Regions from separate parts of the Nitratireductor sp. GZWM139 genome, predicted to be linked through region 1. Evidence: predicted binding sites of a transcription regulator. Region 1 holds the regulator's gene; each other region holds the start of a gene.
The links. Region 1 encodes LexA, which represses DNA repair genes until DNA is damaged. Its sites were predicted from a motif close to TGTTCNNNNTGTGTTCNG; they were not measured.
Positions count from the first base shown of each region.

Region 2: the regulator LexA is predicted to act here: its motif matches at 6,038-6,055, upstream of rhuM (RhuM family protein).
Region 3: the regulator LexA is predicted to act here: its motif matches at 4,471-4,488, upstream of NDI72_RS00360 (PA0069 family radical SAM protein).
Region 4: the regulator LexA is predicted to act here: its motif matches at 1,788-1,805, upstream of NDI72_RS06085 (helicase-related protein).

Region 1 is NZ_JAMQML010000013.1:25,361-32,556, reverse strand. Features, by position in the region: gene coaD (pantetheine-phosphate adenylyltransferase) at 1-125, opposite strand, end outside; gene NDI72_RS15830 (hypothetical protein) at 346-480, shown strand; gene gyrA (DNA gyrase subunit A) at 529-3,396, opposite strand; gene NDI72_RS15820 (MarC family protein) at 3,628-4,260, shown strand; gene lexA (transcriptional repressor LexA) at 4,347-5,069, shown strand; gene NDI72_RS15810 (NAD(P)H-hydrate dehydratase) at 5,162-6,667, opposite strand; gene NDI72_RS15805 (P-II family nitrogen regulator) at 6,949-7,196, shown strand, end outside.
Region 2 is NZ_JAMQML010000009.1:190,132-197,327, reverse strand. Features, by position in the region: gene rplT (50S ribosomal protein L20) at 1-97, shown strand, start outside; gene NDI72_RS13230 (BUD32 family EKC/KEOPS complex subunit) at 184-1,071, shown strand; gene pheS (phenylalanine--tRNA ligase subunit alpha) at 1,068-2,153, shown strand; gene NDI72_RS13220 (ASCH domain-containing protein) at 2,153-2,575, shown strand; gene pheT (phenylalanine--tRNA ligase subunit beta) at 2,580-4,985, shown strand; gene rhuM (RhuM family protein) at 4,994-6,028, opposite strand; gene NDI72_RS13205 (Gfo/Idh/MocA family protein) at 6,133-7,119, shown strand; partial or broken gene NDI72_RS13200 (cell wall hydrolase) at 7,153-7,196, opposite strand, start outside.
Region 3 is NZ_JAMQML010000001.1:81,380-88,575, forward strand. Features, by position in the region: gene NDI72_RS00335 (F0F1 ATP synthase subunit B) at 1-305, shown strand, start outside; gene NDI72_RS00340 (F0F1 ATP synthase subunit B) at 315-794, shown strand; gene NDI72_RS00345 (TetR/AcrR family transcriptional regulator) at 959-1,699, opposite strand; gene NDI72_RS00350 (NnrU family protein) at 1,770-2,351, shown strand; gene rnhB (ribonuclease HII) at 2,277-3,020, opposite strand; gene NDI72_RS00360 (PA0069 family radical SAM protein) at 3,211-4,365, opposite strand; gene moaB (molybdenum cofactor biosynthesis protein B) at 4,596-5,150, opposite strand; gene NDI72_RS00370 (4-(cytidine 5'-diphospho)-2-C-methyl-D-erythritol kinase) at 5,128-6,027, opposite strand; gene NDI72_RS00375 (NfeD family protein) at 6,128-6,313, opposite strand; gene NDI72_RS00380 (S49 family peptidase) at 6,398-7,196, opposite strand, start outside.
Region 4 is NZ_JAMQML010000004.1:70,429-77,624, forward strand. Features, by position in the region: gene NDI72_RS06075 (acetyl-CoA C-acetyltransferase) at 1-456, shown strand, start outside; gene phbB (acetoacetyl-CoA reductase) at 563-1,282, shown strand; gene NDI72_RS06085 (helicase-related protein) at 1,949-4,975, shown strand; gene NDI72_RS06090 (RNA-binding S4 domain-containing protein) at 4,985-5,374, shown strand; gene fdxA (ferredoxin FdxA) at 5,514-5,852, shown strand; gene NDI72_RS06100 (CarD family transcriptional regulator) at 6,337-6,912, shown strand.

The DNA of each region.
Region 1 (7,196 bases):
CCCGGGTGAAGGCCGATCCCGACGACAATGCGGTCAGATACCGTGAGCGCGCCCTTGAGCACATCCAGGTGGCCATTTGTCAGTGGATCGAAGGACCCGGCATAAAAGGCTGTTCGTTCGGTCATGGCGTGCTTTTATCCGTCTTGCCGGGCGATGGCAATTCAGCAATCACGCCAGGGCAGCCCCGTCGGGCACAAGGCCGCAGAGCGCATGAACGAGGCATGAACGCCCCATTCAAGAACGGTTCGAACCAGTTGGGCTAGTCAGGACACCAATGGCAGGGAGAGCGCCAGCCATGAAACCAAATGGCGTCTCTCTTCGTTAACAGGCCAAAGGAGACAAGCCATGCTTATCTTTACGCTCGCTGCCGCAATGACCGTCGCCATGCTGATCGCAACGGCGGTCGGCCTTCATGAAGAGGCCAACCGCATCAAGCTGGAAAACCGCGTGCGCAACACGGGCCATAGCCGCCTGCGCTAAAAGGCAGGAACGGATCCCTGCCCCTTACGTTTGGAAGAAGGCTGCCGTTTACTCGGCAGCGCCCTCGCCGCCAGAAGCACCGTCTTCGCCAGCGCCATTGTCGGCACCAGTGTCAGCAGCGGTGTCAGGCGTATCCGCGTTGGCCGCAGGAGCATCCCCCGCCTCGGCTGCGGCTTCTCCGTCCAGCGCTTCCATCTCTTCTTCTTCGGCCTGCGTATCGGAAATACGCTCAACCGAAACGACCTTCTCGCCCTTGGCCGTGTTGAAGATGGTCACGCCCTTGGTGGCGCGGCTTGCGATGCGGATGCCACCGACCGGAACGCGGATGACCTGACCGGCATTGGAAACCAGCATGATCTGGTCTTCCTGCTCGACCGGGAACGCCGCGATGAGCGGACCGATCTCGCCGGTTTTGGAGACATCGGTGGCGCGAATGCCCTTGCCGCCACGTCCTGTGACACGGAAGTCGTAGCTGGACGAGCGCTTGCCATAGCCGAACTCGCTGACGGTCAGCACCATCTGCTCGCGCGCCTGAAGCTCTTCGAAGCGCTCCGTGGACAGGCTTTCCTCCTCACCGACATCCTCGTTGGTGAGCGCCACTTCCTCTTCTTCACCCGAAGCCTGACGCCGCTCGGCGGCGGCCTGCTTGAGATAGGCAGCGCGTTCGGCCGGGCTTGCCTCCACATGGGCCAGGATGGCCATGGAGATGACCCGGTCGCCCTCGGCCAGATTGATGCCGCGCACGCCAATCGAGTTGCGCCCGGCGAAGACGCGTACATCGGTGACGCAGAAGCGGATGCACTGGCCCGAAGCCGCCGTCAGCAGAACGTCGTCGTCTTCGGTACAGGTGAAGACGCCGAGGATCTCGTCGCTCGGATCATCCAGCTTCATGGCGATCTTGCCATTGCGGTTGACCTGAACGAAATCCGACAGCTTGTTGCGCCGCACCGTGCCGCGCGTGGTGGCGAACATGACGTCCAGCGCGCCCCAGCTCTCTTCATCCTCCGGAAGCGGCATGATCGTGGTGATGCTCTCGCCCTCTTCGAGCGGCAGCATGTTGCGCAGGAACTTGCCAACCGATTGCGGCGTACCGACCGGCAGACGCCAGACCTTCTCCTTGTAGACAATGCCACGCGAGGAGAAGAACAGGATCGGCGTGTGGGTGTTGGCGACGAAGAGCTGGGTGACGAAATCCTCGTCCTTGGTCGACATGCCCGAGCGGCCCTTGCCGCCACGCGCCTGCGCCCGGTAGATCGAAAGCGGCACGCGCTTGATGTAGCCCTTGCGCGTGACCGTGACGACCATGTCTTCACGCTGGATCAGGTCCTCATCGTCGAGATCTGCGCCACCTTCGGTGATCTCGGTGCGGCGCGGCGTGCCGAACTCGTCGCGCACGCCGATCAGCTCGTCCTTGACGATCTGCTGAATGCGGGCGCGCGAAGACAGAATCTCGAGGAAATCCGCGATCTCCACGCCGATCTTGTTCAATTCGTCGGCGATCTCGTCGCGTCCGAGCGCGGTGAGGCGCTGGAGACGCAGCTCGAGGATCGAACGCGCCTGTTCTTCGGACAGATTGTAGGTGCCATCCTCGTTGATGCGGTGACGCGGATCATCGATCAGCAGGATCAGCGCTTCCACATCGGAGGCCGGCCAGCGGCGCTCCATCAACTGCTCGCGCGCGGTCTGCGGATCGGGCGCGTGACGGATGAGCTTGATCACCTCGTCGATATTGGCAACGGCAATCGCCAGGCCAACGAGGACGTGCGCGCGCTCGCGCGCCTTGCGCAGCAGGTACTTGGTGCGCCGGCTGACCACTTCCTCGCGGAAGTATACAAAGGCCTGGAGCAGATCAAGCAGGTTCATCTGTTCCGGCTTGCCGCCGTTGAGCGCCACCATGTTGGCGCCAAAGGAGGTCTGAAGCGGCGTGAAGCGGTAAAGCTGGTTCAGCACCACATCGGCAACGGCGTCGCGCTTCAGCTCGACCACGACGCGGTAACCCTGACGGTCACTCTCGTCGCGAATGTCGGAAATGCCTTCAATGCGCTTGTCGCGGACCAGCTCGGCCATCTTTTCGATCATCGACGCCTTGTTCACCTGATAGGGAACTTCGGTGATGATGATGGCTTCGCGATCATTGCGCGCCGGCTCGATCGAGACCTTGCCGCGCATGAGGATCGAGCCGCGGCCCGTCTCATAGGCGCTGCGAATGCCCGAACGGCCGAGAATCAGGCCGCCGGTCGGGAAATCGGGACCGGGAATGATCTCCTGCAACTGCGGCAGGCCGAGTGCGGGGTTCTCGATCAGCGCCACGCAGCCATTGATGACTTCGACCAGATTGTGCGGCGGAATGTTCGTCGCCATGCCGACGGCGATACCACCCGAACCATTGACCAGAAGGTTCGGATAGCGCGCCGGAAGCACGCGCGGCTCGCTGGAGGAGCCGTCATAGGTGTCCTGAAAATCGACCGTGTCCTTGTCGATGTCTTCCAGGAGCTCATGCGCGCCCTTGGTGAGACGCGACTCGGTGTAACGCATTGCCGCCGGCGGATCGCCGTCGATGGAGCCGAAATTGCCCTGCCCGTCGACCAGCGGCAGGCGCATGGACCAGTTCTGCGCCATACGCACCAAGGCGTCGTAGATGGCGGCATCGCCGTGCGGGTGATACTTACCCATCACGTCGGCAACAGGACGGGCCGATTTCACATATTTGCGGTTCCAGTGGTAACCGCTCTCATGGGATGCATAGAGAATGCGCCGATGCACCGGCTTCAGACCATCGCGTGCATCCGGCAGGGCGCGGCTCACGATCACGCTCATCGCATAATCGAGATAAGAGCGCTGCATCTCCTCGACAATGGAAATCGGCTCGATTTCGTCGGGCTCGCCCGATCCGTTCGGCGTCGTCTGGTCAGTCAAAACGTGTCACATTCTTAATGAGGAATCACATACTCTTTATATATGAGCCGTCAGCGATTCTCCAATTGAGCATCCGTTTTTGATGACGGAAATCCAACGCAATTTCAGGCGCATACGAACCTCCTGGGGATGAGCGCCTTGACAAATTGCCGCAGGAAGCGAGCCTGCGTGAAGAATGAGGGCTTTTCCCTCGCATCCAAGCTGGGCTAGAGAGGCCGCAAGGAGAACCCGATGCCTGGTTACGATACCGTTTTCAACGCCTTCGTCACATTGCTGGTAACCGTCGATCCGCCAGGGCTTGCGCCGCTCTTTCTGGCGCTGACAGCGGGCATGAACCGCTCGGAGCGCAATCAGGTGGCCGTGCGCGCAGCCGTCATCGGATTCGCCGTTCTGGCCCTGTTCGGCGTCGCTGGCAGCGCCATTCTGGCCGTGTTCGGCATCACGCTTCCCGCCTTCCGCGTGGCAGGCGGCCTGCTTCTGTTCTTCATCGCCTTCGAGATGATCTTCGAGCGCCGCCAGGAGCGCCACGAAAAGAGCGCCGAGCGCGCGATCACGCGCGACATGATCCGCAACATCGCCGCCTTCCCGCTGGCCATTCCGCTGATCGCGGGTCCCGGCGCCATCTCGGCCACCGTGCTTCTTTCGGGCGAGTTCAATTCAATTCTTGGCACCATTGCGCTGCTCGGCATCCTGCTTGGAACGATCCTCCTCACCTATGCCGTTTTCACGCTGGCGGAGCGCGTGGACCGCTTTCTGGGCGAAACGGGACGCTCCATCCTGACGCGCCTCCTGGGCGTCATTCTGGCAGCCCTCGCGGTCCAGTTCGTGGCAGACGGAGCCAAGGCGCTTTTCGCTGCGCCATAGGCGCTGCAACCGGACGGTTGCGGAACACAACTGGAACATATAGAGTATGTTCTGGTTTTGTTTTTAACTGATTCTCGGTGGCGCCCATGCTGACCCGCAAGCAGCACGAACTTCTTCTGTTCATCCATGAACGACTGAAGGAGACCGGAATCCCGCCCTCCTTCGATGAAATGAAGGAGGCGCTCGACCTCGCCTCCAAGTCCGGCATTCACCGGCTGATCACGGCTCTGGAGGAGCGCGGCTTCATTCGCCGGCTCCCGAACAGGGCGCGTGCGCTGGAGGTTCTGCGGCTTCCCGATTCCATCGCGCCGGGCCTCAATTCCGCCGCGCGCGGCTTTTCGCCAAGCGTTATCGAGGGCAGCCTCGGCAAGACGCCCGCGCCAGCGGCCTCCAAGCCTGCCGCCAGCAATGATGACGCGCTTTCCGGCGTCGTTTCCGTGCCTGTCATGGGCCGCATCGCTGCCGGTGTCCCCATCGACGCCATTCAGCACCAGACCCATTCCATCGCGGTTCCGCCGGACATGCTGACCGGTGGCGATCACTACGCGCTTGAGGTCAAGGGCGACTCGATGATCGATGCGGGCATTTTCGATGGCGACACGGTGATCATCCGCGAGACGCAGACCGCCAATCCCGGCGAGATCGTCGTGGCGCTGGTGGATCAGGAGGAAGCAACGCTGAAGCGCTTCCGCCGCAAGGGCGCATCGATTGCCCTTGAAGCCGCCAATCCGGCTTACGAAACCCGTATCTTCGGCCCCGACCGCGTCAAGGTGCAGGGTCGCCTCGTCGGCCTGATGCGCCGCTACTGAGTTTAAGACTATCCGGGGCGGCTTCAGGCATGCCCCGGCTCCGATGCCATCCGGCATCCAGAATGCGCGCTCTTTTCAAGCTCCGCGTCGGTTCAGCTAACATCGTCCGGGAAGAGCGCCTGGAAGACATGCGGAAGCATCTCGGGGAGGTCTTCCGCAATCAGGCCCCGGCCAAACATCCCGCCAGCCTCTGCATGCAGCCACACGCCGGCTGATGCCGCCTCGAAGACCGGCATGCCCTGCGCCAGAAGGCTGGCCACAATCCCGCACAGAACATCGCCAGAGCCCGCCGTCGCCAGGAAACGCGATCCGTTGGTGTTAATCGCGGCGCGCCCGTCCGGGCAGGCGACGACCGTGTCCGCCCCCTTCAGGATGATCACCGCTCCTGAGCGCTCTGCCGCTGCGCGCGCACGCTCCACCTTGGACATGGAAGCATCGGCCGCGAGATCGCCGAAGAGGCGCGCGAATTCACCGTCATGCGGCGTCAGCACGGTCGCTACGGCAGAGCTTCTCACGGCCTCGAAGAGCGTATCGGGCGCATCGGCAAAGGCGGTGATGGCGTCGGCATCCAGCACCAGCCCTTTCAGCCCTTCATCGCGCTCCAGAAAACCCAGCGCGAAGCTGCGCGTGCGCTCGCCTGTGCCGGCTGCCGGGCCGAGAACAGCGGCTGTCGGTTTTCGCTCATCGAGGAAGGCGATGAGTTCATCCACTGCTTCCGCCTTGCGCAGCATGATCGAGGTCAGGTGCATCGCATTCACCGACAGGGCGTTTGCAGGCGAAAGCACCGTCACGGCCCCTGCCCCGGCGCGCGCCGCGCCACGCGCGGCAAGCCGCGCTGCACCAGTGGATGCGCCACCGCCCGAAACAACCGCCACATGACCACGCACATATTTGTGCGCATCGATCTCCACCGCCGGCACGCTGTCACGCCAGAGCGCCGGACCATTTTCCCAAAGGGCGATATCCATTGATGCAAGCGCCGTCTCGGCAATGCCGATATCGGCCACGACCAGCTCGCCACACAGGCGTCGACCGGGCATGAGCAGATGCCCCGGCTTTCTGCGGAAAAACGTGACGGTCAGGTCCGCATTGAAGCAGCTGCCGAGGAGCTTGCCCGTGAGACCCGAAAGACCGGACGGAAGATCGACGGCAACCACCGGGACGCCCGCAGCCGCAACCCGCTCGATGAGTTCGGCCTCGATGCCCGCGATTGGCTTTGAAAGCCCGGCGCCATAGAGCGCGTCAACCACCACCCAGCCGGCCTCGGGGCGAAAATCGGCCAGCGCCTCAGGCGTTACAAAACAGTCCTCGCGCGCCCTGGCGGCATCGCTGTCTTCCCGCGGCGCAGCATCGGCGAACAGGCGGACATTCACGCCGCGCTCGGCCAGAAGCCGCGCAATGACATAGCCGTCACCGCCATTGTTGCCCGGTCCGCAGAGAACCGCGACGCCGGCAGCGCCGGAAAACCGCTCGAGGATAAGATCAGCCACCGCCGCGCCGGCATTGCGCATCAGCCCGTACCCGTCATGAGGGCCGGCTGCGATGGCCGCGCGATCCACATTGCCCATTTCTTCAGGTGTCAGAACAACCATACGCATAACAAGCTGCCGCTTTCTTCGGCTCATTGCATATTTTTTAAGCAAGTCTCAAACTGCGAACCGCACCGCATGGTTCCCATCTTGCTATCCGGGGGCGCTCGCCTAGCATGCCAAAGCCGGAGAAAACCGCGTCGCGCCAATTCTCAAGACGCAGAATGCAGCGTTTGGCACGCAACATGCAAGGCTCTGTCACGAGTTGGCATGTTTCGTGCTTCAACCGAACCGGAGCAATAAGGGATGCGGACCATCCGTCCCTGAACCCATTTGGAGGCCACCGAGGCATGAAAAAGGTCGAAGCGATCATCAAACCCTTCAAGCTCGATGAGGTGAAGGAGGCCCTTCAGGAAATCGGCCTTCAGGGCATCACTGTCATCGAGGCGAAGGGTTTCGGACGCCAGAAAGGCCACACCGAGCTCTATCGCGGGGCGGAATATGTCGTCGACTTCCTCCCCAAGGTGAAGATCGAGGTCGTCCTGCCGGACGAAACCGTCGACGCCGCCATCGAGGCGATCCGCAAGGCGGCCCAGAC
Region 2 (7,196 bases), on a different contig from region 1:
GCCGCAGGCATTCGCCGCTCTGGTGAAGAAGTCCAAGGAAGCGCTCGTGTACCTCAAGGACACCACCCCGAATGCTTTTGAAAGCGCTGTCGCCTAAGGCCAGCGCTTCCCGAAGCAATCAGGTTTAGTTCGGGAAACCCGCGCTGGCAGGGCTGGCGCGGGTTTTTCTTTGTGATGAAGACCATGAACGACGAGACGAGACACGAGCAGGACGTTCTTTCGCCGGAAGCGACGGCGACACTGCTGCGCATGCTCATCACCGGTGAGCGCGAGCGCGTCTCCTCGGCCGTGCTCGACGGACAGACCGTCTGGATCAAGCGTTACGATGTGGAGCGGGTGCCGGTGGCCAAATGGCTGCACACGGCGCTGACGCCGCTGATGCCCTCCGCCTTCCTGCGCGCGTCACCTAAAACGAACAGGGCGAGCGCCATCGACCGTGAAGCGCGCAAGCTCGAAGCCTTCCGCGCCGCAGGGCTGCCAACGGCGAAACTGCTCTTCCGCAACGACAGGGTGCTCGTTCTGTCGAATGTGGCTCCCATCGCCCAGAACGAGCTGGCCATGCTGGCGCACCACGGCGAAGACGCGGCCCATGACAGGCTCCTCGTTGACGCAGCGCGGGCTCTGCACGACGCGCACAGGCGCGGGTTGTGTCACGGCCGTCCTCACCCGCGCGACATGTTCATCACCAGCGATGAACGCTGGGGCTTCGTCGACTTCGAGGAAGAACCCGAAGCCTCCATGCCGCTTGCCACGGCGCAGGCGCGTGACGTCTGGCTTCTGTTTCTGCAGATCTGCATGCAGGCGAAGCAGCCCGAAACGCCGCAGGCGGCGTTCGACGCCTATTTCGCCGCCCCGCCTTCCGGAGTGCGCGACGCACTGCGGCGGATCGTCCGATTTCTCTCGCCGCTCATCCCCTTTCTCGGCGCAATCGAGCACAGGGGGCTTGGCAGCGACGGCAAGCGCGTGTTGAAAGCGACACGGTTTCTCAAAACGGCTCTCGGCAACGCGGCGGCCAGCCCCGCCGAAATGAGCCAGCACGACATCAAACCCAAAAAGGGCTACGAGGCATGAGCGAACTCGAAGAACTGGAAAAGACCATCGCCGGGCAGATCGCCACGGCCGCCGACGAGCAGGAGATCGAGGCGGTGCGCGTTGCGACGCTCGGCAAAAAGGGCTCGGTCTCGCAAATGCTGAAGACGCTCGGCTCCATGTCGCCGGAAGAGCGGCAGGTGATGGGCCCGGCGATCAACGGTCTCAAGGCGCGCGTCACCGAAGCGCTGACCACAAGGCGCACCGAGCTGCGCGAAGCCGCCATCGATGCCCGGCTGGAGCGTGAGAAGGTCGATGTGACCCTGCCCGTGCGCCGCCCGCCGGCCGAGCGCGGCCGCATCCACCCGATCAGCCAGGTGATCGACGAGATCACGGCCATCTTCGCCGATATGGGCTTCGCCATCGCCGAAGGTCCGGACATCGAGACCGACTATTACAACTTCACGGCGCTTAACTTCCCCGAAGGCCATCCGGCCCGCGAGATGCACGACACCTTCTTCTTCCCGCCGGATGAGAAGGGTGAGCGCAAGCTCCTGCGCACGCACACCTCGCCGGTTCAGATCCACACGATGGAAGCCCAGGAACCGCCGATCCGCATCGTCATTCCGGGCAAGACCTACCGTCAGGATTCGGATGCGACGCACTCGCCCATGTTCCACCAGCTCGAAGGGCTGGTGATCGACAAGACGGCCAATGTCGCCAACATGAAGTGGGTTCTGCAGGAATTCTGCAAATCCTTCTTCGAGGTGCCGCAGCTGAACATGCGCTTCCGCCCGTCCTTCTTCCCCTTCACCGAGCCAAGCCTGGAAGTGGACATCCAGTGCGACCGCTCGCAGCCGGGCGAAGTGCGCTTCGGCGAGGGCAATGACTGGATGGAGATCCTCGGCTGCGGCATGGTGCACCCCAATGTGCTGCGCGCCTGCGGTCTCGATCCGGACGAGTATCAGGGCTTTGCCTGGGGCATGGGCATCGACCGTATCGCCACGCTGAAATACGGCATGCCTGACCTGCGCGATTATTTCGACGCGGATGTGCGCTGGCTGGAGCATTACGGCTTCCGCCCGCTCGACCTGCCGACGCTTTTCGGCGGATTGAGCGCCTGATGAGTTTGTCTCAAGGCCATGGCGAGACGATCCGTTTCGCGTTCGGCGACAGCCCGGCGCTGGCAGATGAACTGCTGGAGCTGGTGCTTGCCGGACGCAAGACGGCGACCTGCGGGGCCTTGAGCGACTTCGAGGCCGGCGGCGAGCCAATGCCGCAGGTTGGGCGGCAGGATATCGTCCTTGACGGCAAGGGACGCCCTGCTGCCGTAATCGAGACGGTAGAGATCACCATTCGCGCCTTTAGCGAAGTGGACGAAGATTTTGCACGCGCCGAAGGCGAGGGAGACCTCTCGCTGACATGCTGGCGTGAGGGACATGAGGCCTATTTCCAGCGAAATGGCGGCTTCAGCCCCGATATGAAACTGGTTTGCGAGCGGTTCCGGCTGGTGAAAATCCTGGAACGGCAAGACCCGAAGGAATGATGCCATGAAATTCACGCTCTCCTGGCTCAAGGAGCACCTTGAGACCGACGCCACGCTCGACGAGATCGTCGAGAAGCTCACCATGATCGGCCTTGAGGTCGAAGAGGTGGACGACAAGGCGTCGCTGAAGCCGTTCGTGATCGCGAAGATTCTGACGGCCGAGCAGCATCCCGATGCCGACCGGCTGCGGGTTCTTTCCGTCGACACGGGCGACGGCAAGCCGGTTCAGGTGGTCTGCGGCGCGCCCAATGCGCGTGCGGGCCTTATCGGCGCGTTCGCGGCGCCCGGCGCTTATGTGCCCGGCATCGACGTGACGCTCTCCGTCGGCAAGATCCGCGGCGTGGAAAGCCACGGCATGATGTGCTCGGAACGCGAGCTGCAGATGTCGGACGAGCACAACGGCATCATCGACCTGCCCGAAGACGCCCCCGTCGGCACTTCATTCGCAAGCTGGGCGAACCTTGACGACCCGGTGATCGAGATCGGCCTGACGCCGAACCGTCCCGACTGCACCGGCGTGCATGGCATTGCCCGCGATCTGGCGGCTGCCGGCCTTGGCACGCTCAGGGATGCGCCCATTGCGCCGGTTGCCGGCAAGGGCGCGTGCCCTGTCGAGCTGACCATCGAAGCACCGGAGCTTTGCCCCGGCTTCGCGCTGCGTCTCGTGCGCGGTGTGAAGAACGGCCCCTCGCCCAAATGGATGCAGCAGCGTCTGACGGCGATTGGCCTGCGCCCGATCAACGCGCTGGTCGACATCACCAACTATGTGACCTTCGATCTTGGCCGCCCGCTCCACGTCTTCGACGCCGCCAAGGTGAAGGGCGACCTCACCGTGCGCCGGGCCAAAGAAGGCGAGACGGTTCTGGCGCTTGACGAGCGCACGTACAAACTCACCCCGGAGATGTGCGTCATCGCCGATGGCAATGGCGTCGAGTCGATTGCCGGCATCATGGGCGGCGAGCACTCGGGCTGCGATGAGAACACCACGGACGTGCTGATCGAATCCGCCCTCTGGGACGCGATGAACATCGCCCGCACCGGCCGCGATCTCGGCATCATCACCGATGCGCGCTACCGCTTCGAGCGCGGCGTGGACCCGGAGATGATGGAGCCCGGTCTTGAAGTCGCCACCCGGCTCGTTCTGGACCTGTGCGGCGGCGAGCCGAGCGAAAGCCGCGTGGTCGGCTATCAGGGCTACGAGCCGCGCAGCATCACCTTCCCGGTGAGCGAGGTGAAGCGCCTGACCGGTCTCAATGTGTCGAGTGCCGAGAGCAAGGACATTCTCCAGCGTCTCGGCTTCGCCTCCACGGGCGAGAGCGACGTGCTTGAGGTTTCCGTGCCGTCCTGGCGGCCGGACATCGACGGCAAGGCCGATCTGGTGGAAGAGGTGATGCGCATTCACGGCGTGAACGAGATCGCGCCCGAGCCCCTCTCCTCCCACGGCGCGGTCAACAGCCAGATCCTCACCGTCCTGCAGAACCGCACCCGCAATGCGCGGCGCGCTCTTGCCGTGCGCGGCATGATGGAAGCCGTGACCTGGACCTTCATCGATGAAGCGCAGGCGAAGCTCTTCGGTGGTGGCGATGCATCGCTCAAGCTCTCCAACCCGATTGCCGCAGCCATGTCGGACATGCGCCCCTCGCTGCTGCCGGGCCTGATCGCAGCCGCCCAGCGCAATGCAGCGCGCGGCTTTGCCGATGTGGCTCTGTTCGAGGTGTCGAGCACCTATGAGAATGACAGCTATGCCGGCCAGCGCCGGGTTGCCGGCGGCATCCGCCGCGGCACGGCAAAGATGGACGGCTCCGGGCGTCACTGGTCGGGCAACAGCGAAGCGGTCGGCGTGTTCGACGCCAAGGCCGATGCGCTGGCCGCTCTCGAGGCAGCGGGCGCGCCTGTCGACAAGTTGCAGATCGTGGCCGGTGGTCCGGACTGGTATCACCCGGGCCGCTCAGGCACGATCCGCCTTGGACCCAAGATCGTGCTCGCCACGTTCGGTGAGATTCACCCGCGCACGCTGGAGGCGCTGGACGCCGAAGGACCGATCTGCGGTTTCGAGGTGTTCATCGACACGATCCCCGAGCCCAAGGCGAAGGCAACGCGCACCAAGCCGCGCCTGGAGCTTTCACCCTTCCAGCTCGTGCGCCGCGATTTCGCCTTCGTGGTCGACAGGTCGGTCGAGGCGGCAACCATCGAGCGGGCAGCTGCAGCAGCCGACAAGAAGCTCGTGACCGCCGTGCGCGTGTTCGACATCTTCGAGGGCGCATCGCTCGGCGAAGACAAGAAGTCGGTCGCCATCGAAGTCTCGATCCAGCCGCGCGAAAAGACGCTGACGGACGAGGAACTCGAAGCCATCGCCGGCCGCATCGTGGCCAATGTCGGCAAGCAGACCGGCGGCACGCTGCGCGGTTAGATCACATATCAGCGGCGCCCTTTGGGGAGCCGCTTGGCTTCGCGGACGAGTGCAGAAATGTGCTCGTCCGCTTTCTTATGGCGTTCAATTTTGAGCTGTTCGGAATACCGTGTGTATTCGCTGCGCGCATGTTCTTTTGCAGCCTCCGCGCTAACGCTGCCACCTGAACGCAGAACGGTTCGTCCAAGTCCGACCAGCTGCGCCTCCAGAAGACGGGTCGCATCGTCCATCACCACCAGACGGCCAAGATCCGCCTGATCTTCGAATATGTCGAGAAGGATCGTGGTCAGGCGATTGAGTTCGCGGAGCTCCGCTTCGGCCAGATAGTTCTTGGAAACAGTCACATCCCGTTTTCGGATTGCGTCGCCGGGCCAGCTTTGCAAGCCCATATTCTCGAACTGGTGGTTGGCGCGCGCCTGCACCAGTTCTGATGGCGTCTGCGAAACGACGGCATAAATCAGCTTTGCCTGCGTCTGCTGAAAGAAGCTCTGCGCGCTTGCTGAACGCCCGTCATAGTCCTGGCACAGGGCGCAGATGCGCTGCAGTTCCCGATAAACATTCGCCTCATCAGAACGAATGTCCCGGATGATCTCCCGCAGTTCCGCGATGCGATCCCGGTTGCTTTCCTGCTTCAGGCGCACGGCATCCACAACGAAGCCCTTGCGCGCGAACTGAACCAGAATCCCGGTGGCCCAGCGGCGGAACAGGGTGGCCTGCGCGGACGAGACCCGGTAGCCAACAGAGATGATCATATCGAGATTGTAAAGTAGCGGCGGGCGCCCGGAGGTTGTGTGCATTTTTTGCACAGAACTCTCTTCGTCCAGTTCCCCCTCATCCAGAACATTTGAAATGTGCTTGGTGATGACGCTTCGCTCACGTCCGAAAAGCCGGGCGATCTGCTCCTGCGTCATCCAGAGCGTTTCAGCTTCATAACGGATATCGAGCCGCAGCCCCTTTTCACCGTCGTAGATCAGAAAGCGATCTCCGGTTTCTCCATCTTCCACCAGGTGAACCGGCTCATCTGCAGGCATGGGTGTCTCCAAGACTGTTTGCGGAACATTAGCAGAACAAAAAGAGTCGGAAAACCTTATCGGTTTTCTTTCCCCGAACTATGTGATTGCCTGCGCCAAATTCAGGAGGAGAATCCATGTTCCGTTGGGGCGTTCTTTCGACGGCCAAGATCGGTCGCGAGCAGGTTATTCCGCAGATCCAGGATGCCGAAAACGGCGTGGTGACGGCGATTGCCAGCCGCGATGAGGCCAAAGCGAAGGCGCTGGCTGCGCGCTTCGGCGTTCCGCACACCTTCTCGTCCTACGACGCGCTTCTCGCCTCGCCGGATGTGGACGGCGTCTACATCCCGCTGCCGACCTCCGATCATGTGGACTGGGCCATCAGGGCGGCCGACGCCGGCAAGCACGTGCTGGTCGAAAAGCCGCTGGCGCTCGATGCAAAGGACATTGCCCGCGTCATCGAGGCGCGCGACCGGAACAATGTCATCGTCTCGGAAGCTTTCATGGTCACCTACCACCCGCAATGGCACAAGGTGCGTGACCTGATCGCCGAAGGCGCCATCGGCCGGCTGCGGCATGTGCAGGGCGTGTTCTGCTATCACAATGTCGACCCCGACAACATGCGCAACAAGCCGGAGCTTGGCGGTGGCGGCCTGCCCGACATTGGCGTCTACCCCACGGTCACCACCCGCTTTGCAACCGGCAGCGAGCCGCAGCGCGTGCAGGCGATGGTGGAGCGCGACCCGAATTTCGGCACCGACATCTACGCCAGCGCCAAGGCCGATTTCGGCAACTTCGAACTGACCTTCTACGTCTCGACGCAGATGGCGCTCAGACAGTCGATGGTGTTCCATGGCGACAAGGGGTTCATCGAGGTCAACGCCCCCTTCAACACCCCGGACTATGGCGATACCCGCGTTACCGTGTTCAGCGCCGATCACAACAGCGCCAGCGTCCACCGTTTTCCCCGCGCCCGGCAGTACCGTCTGCAGGCGGAAGCCATCGCGCGGGCGGCGCGGGGCGAAGAGGCGGCGATCTTCACGCTCGAGGATTCGGCGAAGAACCAGAAACTCATAGACGCCATCTATCGCGCCGCCACCCATGATGGCTGGGAGACAGTCTAGCAGAAGCCGCTGCCGCAGGGTGCGGCGGCACTTTCAGACTCCGTCGGCGGACCGGGGCGACAGGAAGATGTGTCGCC
Region 3 (7,196 bases), on a different contig from region 1:
CGGATCAGGCTGTTGCTGCCTATGAGCAGGAACTCGCCGACGCTCGCAAGAAAGCCAATGTCATCGGTCAGGAAGCCCGCGACGCCGCAAAGGTGGAAGCGGACGCCGAGCGTCAGCAGATCGAGAAGGATCTCGATGCCAAGCTCGCCAAAGCCGAGGAGCGCATTGCTTCGATCAAGGAAACGGCCATGAAGGACGTGGGCGCCATCGCTGAAGACACGGCGGCATCCATCGTTCAGGAACTGGTCGGCGGCCGGCTCGACACGACTGCAGCGAAAGCTGCCGTCAAGGCCGTCAAGCAGTAGGAGAAGGCCATGGACGCGACATTCTGGGCGTTTATTGCCCTGATCATCTTCCTGGGCGTTCTTGCCTACTTCAAGGTGCCGGGGATGATCAACGGCGCGCTCGACGGACGCGCCGAGCGCATCCGCAACGAGCTGGACGAAGCGCGCAAGCTGCGTGAAGACGCGCAGCAGCTGCTCGCCGAATACCAGCGCAAGCGGCAGGAAGCCGAGCAGGAGGCGCAGGACATCGTCAGCGCCGCCAAGCACGAGGCCGAGCTGATCGTCAAGGAAGCCAAGCAGAAGACGGACGAGTATGTCGCCCGCCGGACCGCTCTGGCCGAGCAGAAGATCGAGCAGGCTGAAGTGGATGCGGTCAACGAAGTGCGCGCAAGCGCCGTCGATCTGGCCGTGGAAGCAGCTCGCGCCGTTCTGGCCGACAAGGTGGACGCCAAGACCAGTGGCGATCTCTTCAAGGCTTCGCTTCAGGACGTTAAGGCGAAGCTGAACTGATCGGCTTTTCCAGACGAAATCTCAAAAACGCCGCCGGTTTCCGGCGGCGTTTTTGTTTGTGCGGAATTCTGAAGGGCGGTGGAGCGCTTTCCGGTCGGGCAGGTGCGGGAAGCGGATGCCTTCACAAGCCGTGCGCTCTCACCGGCTTACAGGCAGTAAATGCATCACGCGGGCGCGGGCTCATAGGGCACGTCCAGAAGCGTACAGAGTTCGCTCAGGCATTCCTCGAAGGCTGGCTCCATGTCCGTATAGGCGAAGGCCATCTGCCCGAACACTTCCATGCACAGATGCCCATAGAGGCGGATCCAGCATTTTAGAAAAACATGCGCCGCGTCGGGCGGCAGGATGTTCCCGTTCTTCTCGCTGAAGGCGATGAGCTGCTCCACCTGAACGGGGGGCATGTCGTCGAGGTTCGGAATGGGGAAACGCTGCGTCTCCCATATCTCGGCAACCTGTTCGAGAAACACCTCTCCAAATGCACCGCAGCTTGCCGCGTCATCGTAGAGGGGCGCGGCGGCATCGCCCTTCGCTTCCACGGGGCTTGCAAACAGCCAACCGAACTCGGCCGAATGATCAAGCGCCCAGCGCCGCAGGGCGCGGCATGTGGCCCCGAGACGGCGCGCAGGCGTGTCGGCATGTGGCAGTGATGCGGCCTGACGCATATGCGCCACCAGCTCGTTGAAGAACTCCCTGCGGAGCGCCTCGATGAGGGCCGCCTGGCTTGGATGGTAGCGGTAGAGGGCAGGGCCGCTCATGCCCATGCGGCGGGCGATCGCGTTGATGGTGACGGCAGCGCTGCCCTGCTCGACCAGCAGGGCGCGGGCGATGTCGTGAATCTCGCGGAATGTGGCGGCGCGCTGCATCTCCTTGCGGGTCAGCGTGGGGATATCGTCGGCAGGTTTCATATTGTCCGTTACAGATAATAATGTTGGTTATAGTATCTAACTGAACTGAGATGTGCAAACGGAGATACGCATGACCGTGCTGGTGGCTGGACTGGTGCTTTTCCTAGCAGTGCATTCGCTGCGGATCGTCGCGCCGGAGATGCGCGCCCGGGTGATGGCGGAGCGGGGCAAAAACGCCTGGCTGTTGCCCTATACGGCAGTATCGCTCGCAGGCTTTGCGCTCATCGTCTGGGGCTATGGGTTGGCGCGCATGGACCCGGTCTTTGTCTATGCGCCGCCGATTGCGCCGCCGATTGCGCTGCGGCATGTGGCGCTGCTCGTGCTTCTGCCGGTCTTTCCGCTGCTGATTGCCGCCTATGTGCCGAGCCGCATCAGGGCGGCAGTGGGGCATCCCATGCTGGTGGCGACCATCCTCTGGGCGCTGGCGCATCTGATGGCGAACGGCACGCTGGCCGATGTGATCCTGTTCGGCAGTTTTCTGGTGTGGGCCGTCATCGACTGGCGTTCGGCTCTTGCGCGTCCCGCCAGTTCGTCTGCGAAGGTTCCCGCCGGGTGGGCCGGGGATGCAGTGGCGGTTTTAGGCGGGCTCGCGATCTACGGCGTTTTTGTCGCCGGGTTCCATGAGTGGCTGATCGGCGTCTCGCCTCTCTGAGGAGGGCGAGGGCGCGTTCAGATCGCGCAGGGGCGTAAAGGTCATGCGGTGCAGGCGAAGCACTGCACCGTGCTCGGTGATCGCCGTGCGGTGCCGTTTGGTGCCATAACCCATATGGGCCTCGAAACCATATGGCGGGGCGATTTCGCTTGCCCGGCCCATCATGCGGTCGCGTGTGACCTTGGCGATGATGGAGGCTGCGGCGATGGACTGGCTGCGCTGATCGCCCTTGACGACTGCGCGTGCCGGGCAGCAGAGGCCAGGCGGTACATCGCGCCCGTCTGCAAGGGCAAAGAGCGGCGTTACGCAGAGACCGGCAGTCGCGCGACGCATGGCCTCAAGGCTCGCGCGCAGAATGTTGGTTTCGTCGATGCTGGTCGCGCAAAGGGAGGCGACGGACACGCTGACTGCCATGTCCAGAATGTTCTCATAGAGACGGTCGCGCGCCTCGGCGGAGAGACGCTTGGAATCGTCCAGCCCTTCGGGCAGGCGGTTGCCATCCAGAATGACGGCGGCGGCCACCACGGGACCGGCAAGCGGGCCGCGGCCTGCTTCATCCAGACCGGCGACAGGCGCCATGCCTTCGCGCATGAGTGCCGCTTCCATCTGGAAATCGGGACGAACGGGGAGGTCGAAGAGAGTGGGAGAATCGGAACGCGTACGAGCCATGGTGCGGCGATGCTCGCATCGGTTCCGATTCTCCGCAAGGTCTTCCCGGCGCAAGGGGCGGAAAAGCCGGGAAGCTTCCGTCGGCCCACGGGGATGCAAAGCCTGACGGGATTTCTGCGCCGCGCCCGAGCGCGGCGGTGTTCATGTGGGGAGGCGGGTCCGGTGGCGCTGCAATGGACGCAAGGGCGATCTACAGGAGCATGAGCTGCTCGCCTCCCGGTGTGGGCGGGGTGAAGAGGTCGCTCCTCAGCCGGCGCTTCTCCTGATTGAGGCCAAGCCGTTTGGCAGCGATCTCGAACCGGCGACCGATCTGCCAGGCATAGGGGCCGGCGCCTTTCATCCGCTTGCCCCACTGGGCGTCGTAATCCTTTCCGCCACGCATGGAGCGGATCAGCGAAACGACATGGCGATAACGATCGGGCGCATGGCGCAGCAGCCATTCCTTGAAGATGGGGCTCACCTCCAGCGGCAGGCGCAGGATGATGTAACCCGCCTCACGCGCGCCGGCGGTCGCTGCCGATTCCAGAATGCGCTCGATCTCGCAATCGGTGAGGCCGGGAATGACGGGGCCCATCATCACGGAGGTGGGGATGCCTGCCTCCGTCAGCGCGCGCACCGTTTCCAGCCGGCGCGACGGGGTGGCGGCGCGCGGCTCCATGGTGCGCGCCAGCTTGCGGTCGAGCGTGGTGACGGAGAGTGCGACCTTGGCCAGCCCCTGCTCGGCCATGCGGGAGAGGATGTCCATGTCGCGCATGACGAGCGCAGACTTGGTGACGATGCCGACCGGATGTTTGTGCGCCTCCAGCACTTCGAGAATCTCGCGCATGATGCGGTATTTCTTCTCGATGGGCTGGTAGGGGTCGGTGTTGGTGCCGATGGCGATGGTGCGCGGCTCATAGCCGGGCTTTGCGATCTCACGCTCCAGAAGGCGGGCGGCATCCGGCTTGGCAAATAGTTTTGCCTCGAAGTCGAGCCCGGCCGAAAGCCCCATATAGGCGTGGGTGGGGCGTGCGAAGCAGTAGACGCAGCCATGCTCGCAGCCGCGATAGGGATTGATGGACCGGTCGAAGGAAATGTCCGGCGAGCTGTTGCGCGTGATGATGGTGCGCGGCTTTTCCACCTGCACTTCGGTCTTGAAGGGCGGCAGTTCCTCGATGGAACCCCAGCCATCATCGAAGACATGCCGCGACACCGGCTCGTAACGTCCCGACGGGTTGATGCCTGCGGCACGACCGCGCCGGCGTTCGACATCGATGCGGATGCCGGACCGGTCGATCACCGTGTTGGCCACCGCGGCGCCACCGCCATTGAAGGCGGCCGTATCTGCTCTGGTCATCTGTTCCATGGGTCACTCCATGCCTGGGCGATGTGGCCGGCTTTCTGGAACGCGGGAACTGGCGGAAAGCGGAATCAGCATCGCTGCCGATGAATCTATTCCTATCGAACAAATGAGAACAAAGCAAGAACTTTAATCGGGGAACGGAACAGCCGTGTTTATCCACAGGCGTCAGGAGCCAGCATCCATGTGGATGCCAGCCTGGCTTGAAACAGGTTTTTGGAGAGGTGGGGTGCCGCTCAGGCGGACTTGCCGCCGCCGCGCTTCAGATGCTCGGCAAGTCGCGGCATGATTTCCACGAAATTGCAGGGCATGTGGCGGTAGTCGAACTGGTCCCTGAGGATGCCGTCCCAGGCATCGCGGCAGGCGCCCGTGGAGCCGGGCAGGGCGAAGACGAAGGTCTGGTCGATGAGGCCGGCGGTTGCGCGCGACTGGATGGTGGAGGTGCCGATCTTCTCAAAGGAGATGCGGTGGAAGACATGCGAAAAGCCGTCCATGCGCTTGTCGAACAGCGGTTCGAGCGCTTCGGGCGTCACATCGCGACCGGTGAAGCCGGTGCCGCCGGTGGTGATGACGGCATCGATGCCGGCATCGGCGCACCAGAGTTTGACGGCCATGCGGATGGCCTCGACATCGTCGGCAACGATCCTGCGGTCGGTGAGCGTGTGGCCCGCCTCCTCGATGCGTTCGGCAAGCGTCTGGCCGGAGCGGTCATCTTCGAGCCCGCGCGTGTCCGAGACGGTGAGAACGGCGAAGCGCACGGGGATGAATTCACGGGTGGGCGTGGTCGGCATCTGGCTGCTCCGCTGCAAGGGTTTCGGTTTCAAGGACGAACCATTCGGGATGTTCGCAGGCAAGGGCGCGCCGGGCGCGCGCTGCCGCATCCGCTGATGAGAAAATTCCGAAACAGGTGGCGCCAGAGCCCGACATGCGCGCGGTCAGCGCGCCGGCGCGCCTTAGAGCCCCAAGACCATCTTCGATCTGGGGCACGAGGCGGCGCGCCGGCATTTCCAGATCGTTGCGCGCGCCATCCAGCCAGCGGACGGCCGTTGCGGCGTCGGGCAGGTCCTCAAGGGCGGGAAGGGGAGCGTTGTCGCGCCGCTCAAGCGCTGAAAAGACTTCAGGCGTTGAGAGCGGAATGTTGGGGTTCACCAGAACGAGCGGCAGGGCGGGGAAGGCGGGGAGCGTTTCCAGAGCCTCACCGATGCCGCGCGCGATGAGGGGTTTGGAGGCAAGGCACATGGGCACGTCGGCCCCAAGCCGGAGGCCAAGGCGGATGAGATCGGTCTCGTTTATGGCGAGGTCCCAGTGGCGGACGAGCAGGCGCAGGGCCGCAGCCGCATCGGCGGAGCCGCCGCCAACGCCCGATGCAACGGGCAGGTTCTTTTCCAGATGGAGCCGCACCGGCGCGCGCGCATCACCGCCGAAGGTTTCGCGCAGGAGGTCGCGGGCGCGGGTGACGAGATTGCCGGACCCGATGGGCACATGAGCGGCGTAATGGCCCGATACGAAGAAATCGTCTTCCGCGCCGTCTTCCACTTCCAGAAGATCGCCATCGCCGGTGAAGGCCACGAGCGTATCGAGCAGATGAAACCCGTCCGCGCGTCTTCCGACGACATGCAGTGCCAGATTCACCTTGGCGGGCGCGATCATGCTGCCGTGTGGGGACATGTGAGGGGCCGGGTCCTGACCTTGAAGATGGAGGGAGCACCGGACCGAAAACATGGAAACCGGTTTTCAGTTATCCCGATGCTCTATCTGCATGAATTCTCTAGTCTTTGGGAACGCGATATTCGCCCGTCTTGGGATCGTACACCAGTGTTCCCATGCTGCCATTGGCCGCTTCCTTGCGGGCGCGGCGCGCTTTTGCGGTCACGCGTTCGGCCTCGCGGACGAATTTGCGATAGCCCACATAGGCCACAACGCCGACTGCGGCGAAGAAGATCAGTTGGGGCATTGTCGATCCTCCGGTTTCATGCCACCGAGTTTAGCGCATCCATTCGGACGCACAAAGGACGCTTTGATCCGGCGCGGCGCCGGGTCAAAGCCCGTAGCGACGCCACAGCGCCTGTTCCTCTGCTGCTTCCAGAAGACCGGAGGCTGCGTTGCCGGCAAAGGCCGCCCCGAGATCGGGCAGGCCGCCGGCGCTGCCGGCAATGCCAAGCTTGCGGCCGAACAGGCCACGCGGCTGGGTGATGAGGGCGAGTTTGGTCTTTTCGCCATAACGTTCCTTGAGCACCGAGCGCATGTCGCCGATGCCGTCCACAAGCCCCAGTTTCAGGGCGCTTTCGCCGGTCCAGAATGCGCCGGTGAAGAGATCGCCATCCTCGGCGAGCTTTGCGCCACGGCGTTCTTTCACCAGATTGATGAACGTGTCGTGGATTTCGAGCTGGAGCGATTTGAGGCGCTCCACGTCTTCCTTCTTCTCCGGCTGGAAGGGATCGAGGATCGCCTTGTTCTGGCCGGCCGTGTGCACGCGCCGCTCGACGCCGATCTTCTTGAGCATCTCCGGGAAGCCGAAACCGGCGGAGACGACGCCGATGGAGCCGACGATGGAGGAGGGATCGACGATGATCTCGTCGCCGGCAATGGCGATCATGTAGCCGCCGGAGGCCGCCACATCTTCAACAAAGACGAAGACCTTCTTGTCCTTCTCCGTCGCGAGATCGCGGATGCGGCGAAAGATCAGGCGGGACTGCACGGGCGAGCCGCCGGGCGAATTCAGCGAGATGGCGACGGCCGGCGCATCCGGCATGGAAAAGGCGCGCTCGATCACTGCGGCCGTGGTCGCCAGAGAAAGGTTCTGGCGAAAGGCGCTGCTCGACGGCATGATTGCGCCG
Region 4 (7,196 bases), on a different contig from region 1:
ACTGCCGCCAATGCGTCGGGCATCAATGACGGTGCGGCCGCCGTGGTGCTGATGCGCGAGAGCGAAGCCCAGCGCCGTGGTCTGACGCCGCTGGTGCGGATCGCCTCCTGGGCGACGGCTGGCGTCGATCCGGCAATCATGGGCACGGGGCCGATCCCGGCATCGCGCCGCGCGCTGGAGAAAGCCGGCTGGAAGGCCGAGGATCTCGATCTGGTCGAGGCCAACGAAGCCTTCGCCGCACAGGCCTGTGCGGTCAACAGGGACATGGGCTGGAACCCGGATATCGTGAACGTGAATGGCGGCGCCATCGCGATCGGCCATCCGATTGGCGCTTCGGGTACCCGCATTTTCAACACGCTGGCCTTCGAGATGCGCCGCCGTGGCGCGAAGAAGGGACTGGCCACGCTTTGCATCGGTGGCGGCATGGGCGTCGCCATGTGCGTGGAAGCGTTGTAGGCTTTGAGCTGGCGCGCGGCGTTTGTGCCGTGCGCCAGCCGGATTATCGCCCGGTCTCAACAGGGCGAAGGCGGCGGGGAACACTCACCTGAGGGAGACGAACTGCATGAAAACGGCACTTGTTACGGGTGGAACACGCGGCATCGGCGCGGCGATAGCGATGGCTCTGAAAGAGGCGGGCTATCAGGTCGCGGCCAATTATGCGGGCAACGATGAGGCCGCCGCGCGCTTTACCGAAGAAACGGGCATAGCCTCCTACAAATGGTCGATTGCCGATTACGACGCCTGTGCGGACGGCGTGGGCCGGGTCGAGGCCGATCTCGGGCCGGTCGATGTTCTGGTCAACAATGCCGGCATCACGCGGGACGTGATGTTTCACAAGATGACGCCAGAAGACTGGCGTGCCGTGGTGGATGTGAACCTGAACGGCGTCTTCAACATGACCCATCAGGTCTTCGCCGGCATGCGCTCGCGCAAGTTCGGTCGCATCATCAGCATTTCGTCCATCAATGGTCAGAAGGGCCAGATGGGCCAGACCAACTATTCCGCCGCCAAGGCAGGAGAGATTGGCTTCACCAAGGCGCTGGCGCAGGAAGGCGCGCGCTTCAACGTGACGGTCAATGCGGTTTGCCCCGGCTACATTGCCACCGACATGGTGATGGCGGTGCCGGAAGTGGTGCGCGAGAAGATCATTTCGCAGATCCCGGTGGGGCGTCTCGGCGAGGCGTCTGAAATCGCGCGGTCCGTGCTGTTCCTGGCCTCCGACGATGCGGGCTTCGTCACGGGCTCCACGCTCACTGTCAATGGCGGTCAGTACTTCATCTGACGAAAAGTCACGTCCTGTGCATTCATTTTTCGGGGCGCTGTGGGTAACCCGCAGCGCCCTGTTTCGTTAAAATGCGTATCAATTTGAAACAGCTTCGTTAACGCGGCATTCAGGCTGCGCGGCTGCGTTTGTGGATAAACTGTGCGCTGTCTGCCCGGAACCGGTGGAAACCACCAGATATTGCGGTGAACGTAGCGGGAACATCTGGATATCAGTGATTCGTAGCCGATTCGTTCCGGGTTTGGTCGAAGTGTTAACGCCATGCGGCATGGCGGGGCCGTAACCCGTTAACGGCTTCGCAAAAATTCCTAACAAAATCTTATGCTTGCACCGTTGCCTGGCAGGCCCGTCGCGCCTCCCGCGCAAATCCTTAACGCGCGACACGCGTTTTCCGGCTTTGCGGAACATGCCCGATTCAGCATTTGGGTGTCTTTACGTTGCGTCATACTCTATCTTGTGGTGAACAAAACGGGAAACAACGCAGGTCAGTGATTCGTAGCCGATTCGTTCCAGACTCGTTCCAAATCTTAATGGCCGGAAACGGTTTGGGTCATTTTTGGCAGTCTTTGTCGGTGGAGCGGCAGTCTTGCCTTGGAATGCGCATGCAAAGCATGCTAACCCGTGTGCTCGCCTTTTTTCGCTGAGGTAGACGGCTTTTCAGGCCCTATGAATTTCCAAAAACAGAATGCCAAGCCGAGAGTGTTGTCGGGTCGTGACGTAACGGCCATCCTCGGGCCAACAAATACCGGCAAGACGCACCTGGCCATCGAGCGCATGGTTGCGCATGGCACGGGCGTGATTGGCCTGCCGCTGCGGCTGCTTGCGCGCGAAGTCTATTCCCGCGTCGTCGCCAAGGTCGGCGAGCAAAATGTCGCGCTTGTCACCGGCGAAGAAAAAATCTCGCCGCCCGGCGCGCGCTATTCGGTGTGCACGGTCGAGGCCATGCCGCGCGAGACCGACGCCGCCTTCGTGGCGATCGATGAGGTGCAGCTCGCCGCCGATCTGGAGCGCGGCCACATCTTCACCGACCGCATTCTGCATCTGCGCGGCCGTCAGGAAACGCTGCTTCTGGGCGCTGGCACCATGCGCGGCATTCTTGAAAAGCTGCTGCCGGGCCTCTCCGTCATCACCCGTCCGCGCATGTCGGTGCTCAGCTATGCCGGTTCGCGCAAGATCACGCGTTTGCCGCGCCGCTCGGCCATCGTGGCCTTCTCGTCGGACGAGGTTTACGCCATTGGCGAGCTGATCCGCCGCCAGCGCGGCGGGGTGGCTGTCGTGCTTGGCGCGCTCAGCCCGCGCACGCGCAACGCGCAGGTAGCCCTCTACCAGTCGGGTGATGTGGACTATCTCGTGGCGACCGACGCCATCGGCATGGGCCTGAACCTCGATGTCGATCATGTCGCCTTCGCGCAGAACCGCAAATTCGACGGTTTCCAGTATCGCGACCTCAACCCTGCGGAGCTCGGGCAGATCGCCGGCCGCGCCGGCCGTCACCTGCGTGACGGCACGTTTGGCGTCACCGGCCAGGTCGATCCCCTTTCCGATGAACTCGTTCACCGCATCGAGGCGCATGATTTCGACCCGGTGAAGGTGCTGCAATGGCGCTCCGCCGCGTTTGATTTTTCCAGTGTCGATGCGCTCAAAGCCTCGCTCGACGTCACGCCCCCCGTGGAAGGCCTTACCCGCGCTCTGCCCGCTGCCGACGCCAAGGTGCTCGAATTCCTGTCGCGTGACGGGGATGTGTGTGCGCTGGCCGACGCCCGCGAGCGTGTGGCCCTCCTGTGGGACGCCTGTGCGCTGCCGGACTACCGGCGCATCGCACCGGCCCACCACGCAGAAATTGTTGGTGCAGTCTTTTCTGATCTGGCGCGAACGGGCCATGTCGATGAAGACTACTTGGCTGAGCAGGTTCAGCGCGCCTCGTCCACCGAGGGGGACATCGACACACTGTCGCAGCGTATTGCGCAGATCAGAACATGGACATTTGTCTCGCACCGGCCCGGATGGCTGGCCGATGCGACACACTGGCAAGAAAAAACACGAGAGATAGAGGACAGTTTGTCCGATGCGTTGCATGAGCGATTGACGAAACGCTTTGTGGACCGCAGGACATCCGTGCTCATGAAGCGCCTGAGAGAGAATGCAATGCCGGAAGCAGAAATCAGCCCCGTTGGCGAAGTCCTTGTCGAGGGGCATCACGTTGGTGAGATGCTAGGGTTCCGTTTCACCGCCGACCGCTCTGCGGAAGGTGAGGACGCGCGCGCCGTCAAGGCTGCCGCCCAGAAAGCACTCGCTGCCGAATTCGAAACGCGGGCAGACCGCTTTGCCGCTTCCGGCAATGGCGATCTGGCGCTGGATTCCGAGGGACTTCTGCGCTGGCTCGGCCAACCGGTGGCGACGCTGGTTTCCGGCGAGGAAGCGCTGCGCCCGCGCGTCGTGCTTCTGGCCGACGAGCAGCTGACCGGCCCGGCGCGCGACAAGGTCGCCGCCCGCGCCGAGCGTTTCGTGAACTATCAGATCGAATCGCTTCTGAAGCCGCTGGTCGATCTGCGCGATGCCGAGAGCCTTTCGGGCATGGCGCGCGGGATCGCGTTTCAGGTTGTCGAGAGCTTCGGCCTTCTGAACCGCCGCACCGTGGCAGAGGATGTGCGTGCGCTCGATCAGGACGCCCGCGCTTCGCTGCGCCGCCTCGGCGTGCGCTTTGGCGCTTACCACATTTTCGTGCCGGCGCTGATCAAGCCTGCGCCTGCCGGCCTTCTCACCCTGCTCTGGGCGCTCAAGAACGACGCCAAGGACAAGCCGGGCTATGGCGATGTGGTCAATGCGCTTGCCGCCGGTCGCACCTCCATCGTGTCCGATCCGGCTTTCGAAAAGGCATTCTATGGCCTCGCCGGCTATCGCAATCTGGGTCGCCGCGCCGTGCGTGTCGATATTCTCGAGCGCCTTGCCGACCTGATCCGTCCCGCACTTTCGTGGAAGCCGGGTTCCGGCGCACGTCCCGAGGGCGGTTATGATGGCGCGGCCTTTGTGGTCACGCCGGCCATGATGTCCATTCTCGGCGCGACCGCCGATGATATGGAGGCCATCCTCAAGGGACTGGGCTACCGCAGCGAGGCGAAGCCGGCCGAAGAGGTTGCAACGCATCTGAAGTCGCTGGACGACGCTGCCGCCGAGAAGGCTGCTGCACCGGCCCAGGCTGCCGATGCTGCCGCTCCCGCCGAGGCCGAAGCCGAAGCCGCCGCGAAGACGGACGACGCGCCCGCCGATGCAGAGAAGCCTGCTGAAGCTGAAGCGCCAGCCGGGGAAGCGAAGCCCGAAGCCGAGGCGAAGCCGGAAGCTGATGCCAAGCCGGAGGTTGAGACGCCGGTTGCCGCTGAGGCTCCGGCTGAAAAGGCCGCTGACGAAGAGGAAGAGCCCAAGCCCGTCATGATCTGGCGTCAGGCCCGTTTCGACGGTCGCAAGCGTCAGGGCGGCGGCAAGGGCAACAATCAGCGTCAGCAGGGACGTGGTGGCCGTCAGGAGCGCGAAGGCGCACCGCATCGCGGCAAGCCTAACCGCAGCAAGGATGGCGACAAGCAGGGCTTCAAGCGCAAGGGTGGCGCAGGCCGTCCGCGCGAAGAGCGTCCGGCGCGCATCGATCCCGATTCGCCCTTCGCCAAGCTCGCTGCCCTCAAGGATCAGCTGAAGAAGTAGCGACATGCGATGAGCGGCACGGTCTTGGAACGCCAGCGTATCGACAAGTGGCTGTTCTTCGCACGGGTGGTGAAATCCCGCTCGCTTGCCGCAAAGCTCGCCCAGGCGGGCCGTGTGCGGGTCAATCGCAACAAGATCGAGCAGGCCGCCTACCAGATCAAGGTGGGCGACGTGCTCACCATTTCCCTTGAGCGGCACGTGCTCGTCTATCGGGTTCTGGCTCCGGGGGCGCGGCGCGGCCCGGCTGAGGAGGCCCGCACGCTCTACGAGGATCTGACCCCGCCGGCGCCGCCCAGGGATGCCGTCGTCAAGGCGTCGGCGCCGCGGCGCGACGCCGGGGCAGGGCGACCCACCAAGAAGGAACGCCGCGCGCTTGATCGCTTGCGTGACGACCCGTGATGGCGATGTTTGCGCCGTTTGAGATTGGAATGGGATTCCGCCTGCGACGATTGCCGCGCAACAACGGGCCTTGCAACCGCCGTTTAAAGGGGCTACCTCACCACTCGACATTTTAAGAAGCTGTCAGCCGAGAACACCCATGACCTATATCGTCACCGACAATTGCATCAAGTGCAAGTACATGGACTGTATAGAAGTCTGCCCGGTGGACTGTTTCTACGAAGGCGAAAACATGCTCGTCATCCACCCGGATGAGTGCATCGATTGCGGTGTCTGCGAACCGGAATGCCCGGCCGAAGCCATCAAGCCCGACACCGAGCCGGGTCTGGACAACTGGCTTCAGCTTAATTCCGAGTATGCCGAAAAATGGCCCAATATCACCGCTAAGAAAGAGCCTCCGGCAGACGCCAAGGAATTCGACGGCGTCGAAAACAAGCTGGAGCAGTACTTCTCGCCGGAACCCGGTGAGGGAGACTAGATCGCCGCGCGCCCATCGGGGCGCACAAACGACGATCTTGATGATTGACTGAGCATCGGATTAGCCCGAAACCCGAATTCGACTTTTCGGTCCGGTGCTCTGAGCCCACAAATTGACGTGGGACATAATGCGAATAGATGGGGCGGTCGCGCAGGAAACTGCGGCGACATATTCGCACATGCGGCAAAATCTTGATTCTTTCGGCTTTTTGTGGTAGCTTCACAAAATCATGCCGGTGACAACACGTCTAATTATGGCGCACACACACTAATCACTGAAAGGTGGGGCTCCAAATCCAGGCCAGGGCAATCTGGGTCAGGATGTTTTGGTTTGCGTGGCGGGCCTTCGGTGCAGGCGCAGTCACCATCTTCCGGAGCTTGAACTCTTTCATGCACACGACAAGCCGGCAGGCGTTTTTGGGTACGGGGCATCGCCGAGGCGAGGCGTTGCTCACATACCCCTTTAGAACAGGAGTGTTAGGCGGATGACCACCCAGCAGAAAAAATCGGCGCAGCGCCAGGGTTTCAAGACTGGCGAATACATCGTTTACCCGGCGCATGGCGTCGGCCAGATCGTTACGATCGAAGAGCAGGAAGTCGCCGGTCACAAGCTGGAATTGTTCGTCATCGATTTCGAGAAAGACAAGATGCGCCTCAAAGTGCCGGTCGCCAAGGCGACGTCCATCGGCATGCGCAAGCTTTCCGAAACCGATTATGTTGATCGCGCTCTCAAGGTCGTTCAGGGCCGTGCCCGCGTGAAGCGCACCATGTGGTCGCGCCGCGCGCAGGAATACGATGCGAAGATCAACTCGGGCGACCTGATCTCCATCTCGGAAGTCGTGCGTGACCTTTACCGCGCCGACAACCAGCCGGAGCAGTCCTATTCGGAGCGTCAGCTTTATGAAGCCGCGCTCGACCGCATGGCGCGCGAGATCGCAGCCGTCAACCGCATGTCGGAGACGGAGGCTGTCCGCCTGATCGAGACCAACCTCAACAAGGGCCCGCGCCGCGGTGCGAAGGCCGACAATGAGGAAGCCGAAGAGAAGGAAGAAGCTGCATAAGCTTCCCACCTTATCTGTTTTGAAAAACCCGGCTGTTTCAGCCGGGTTTTTTATTGCCGGCTACTAAACTGTAATCGGCTGGAACTTTTTTCGTCTGCGACTCGTTACTCTAGGTGATGTCTCGTTTCTTCGGTCGAGATCACCGCTTTTTGCAAAGCCTGGTCGGGGTCCCGGGATGTCCGTCATTGGCGTGTTTCTGCACCAGCAGATGCCGCGTCAGGGCGCTCTGACACGTGTAACCGCGCATCGGCAATTGGGCCTGTGCGTATGGGCTGACCGGCTTG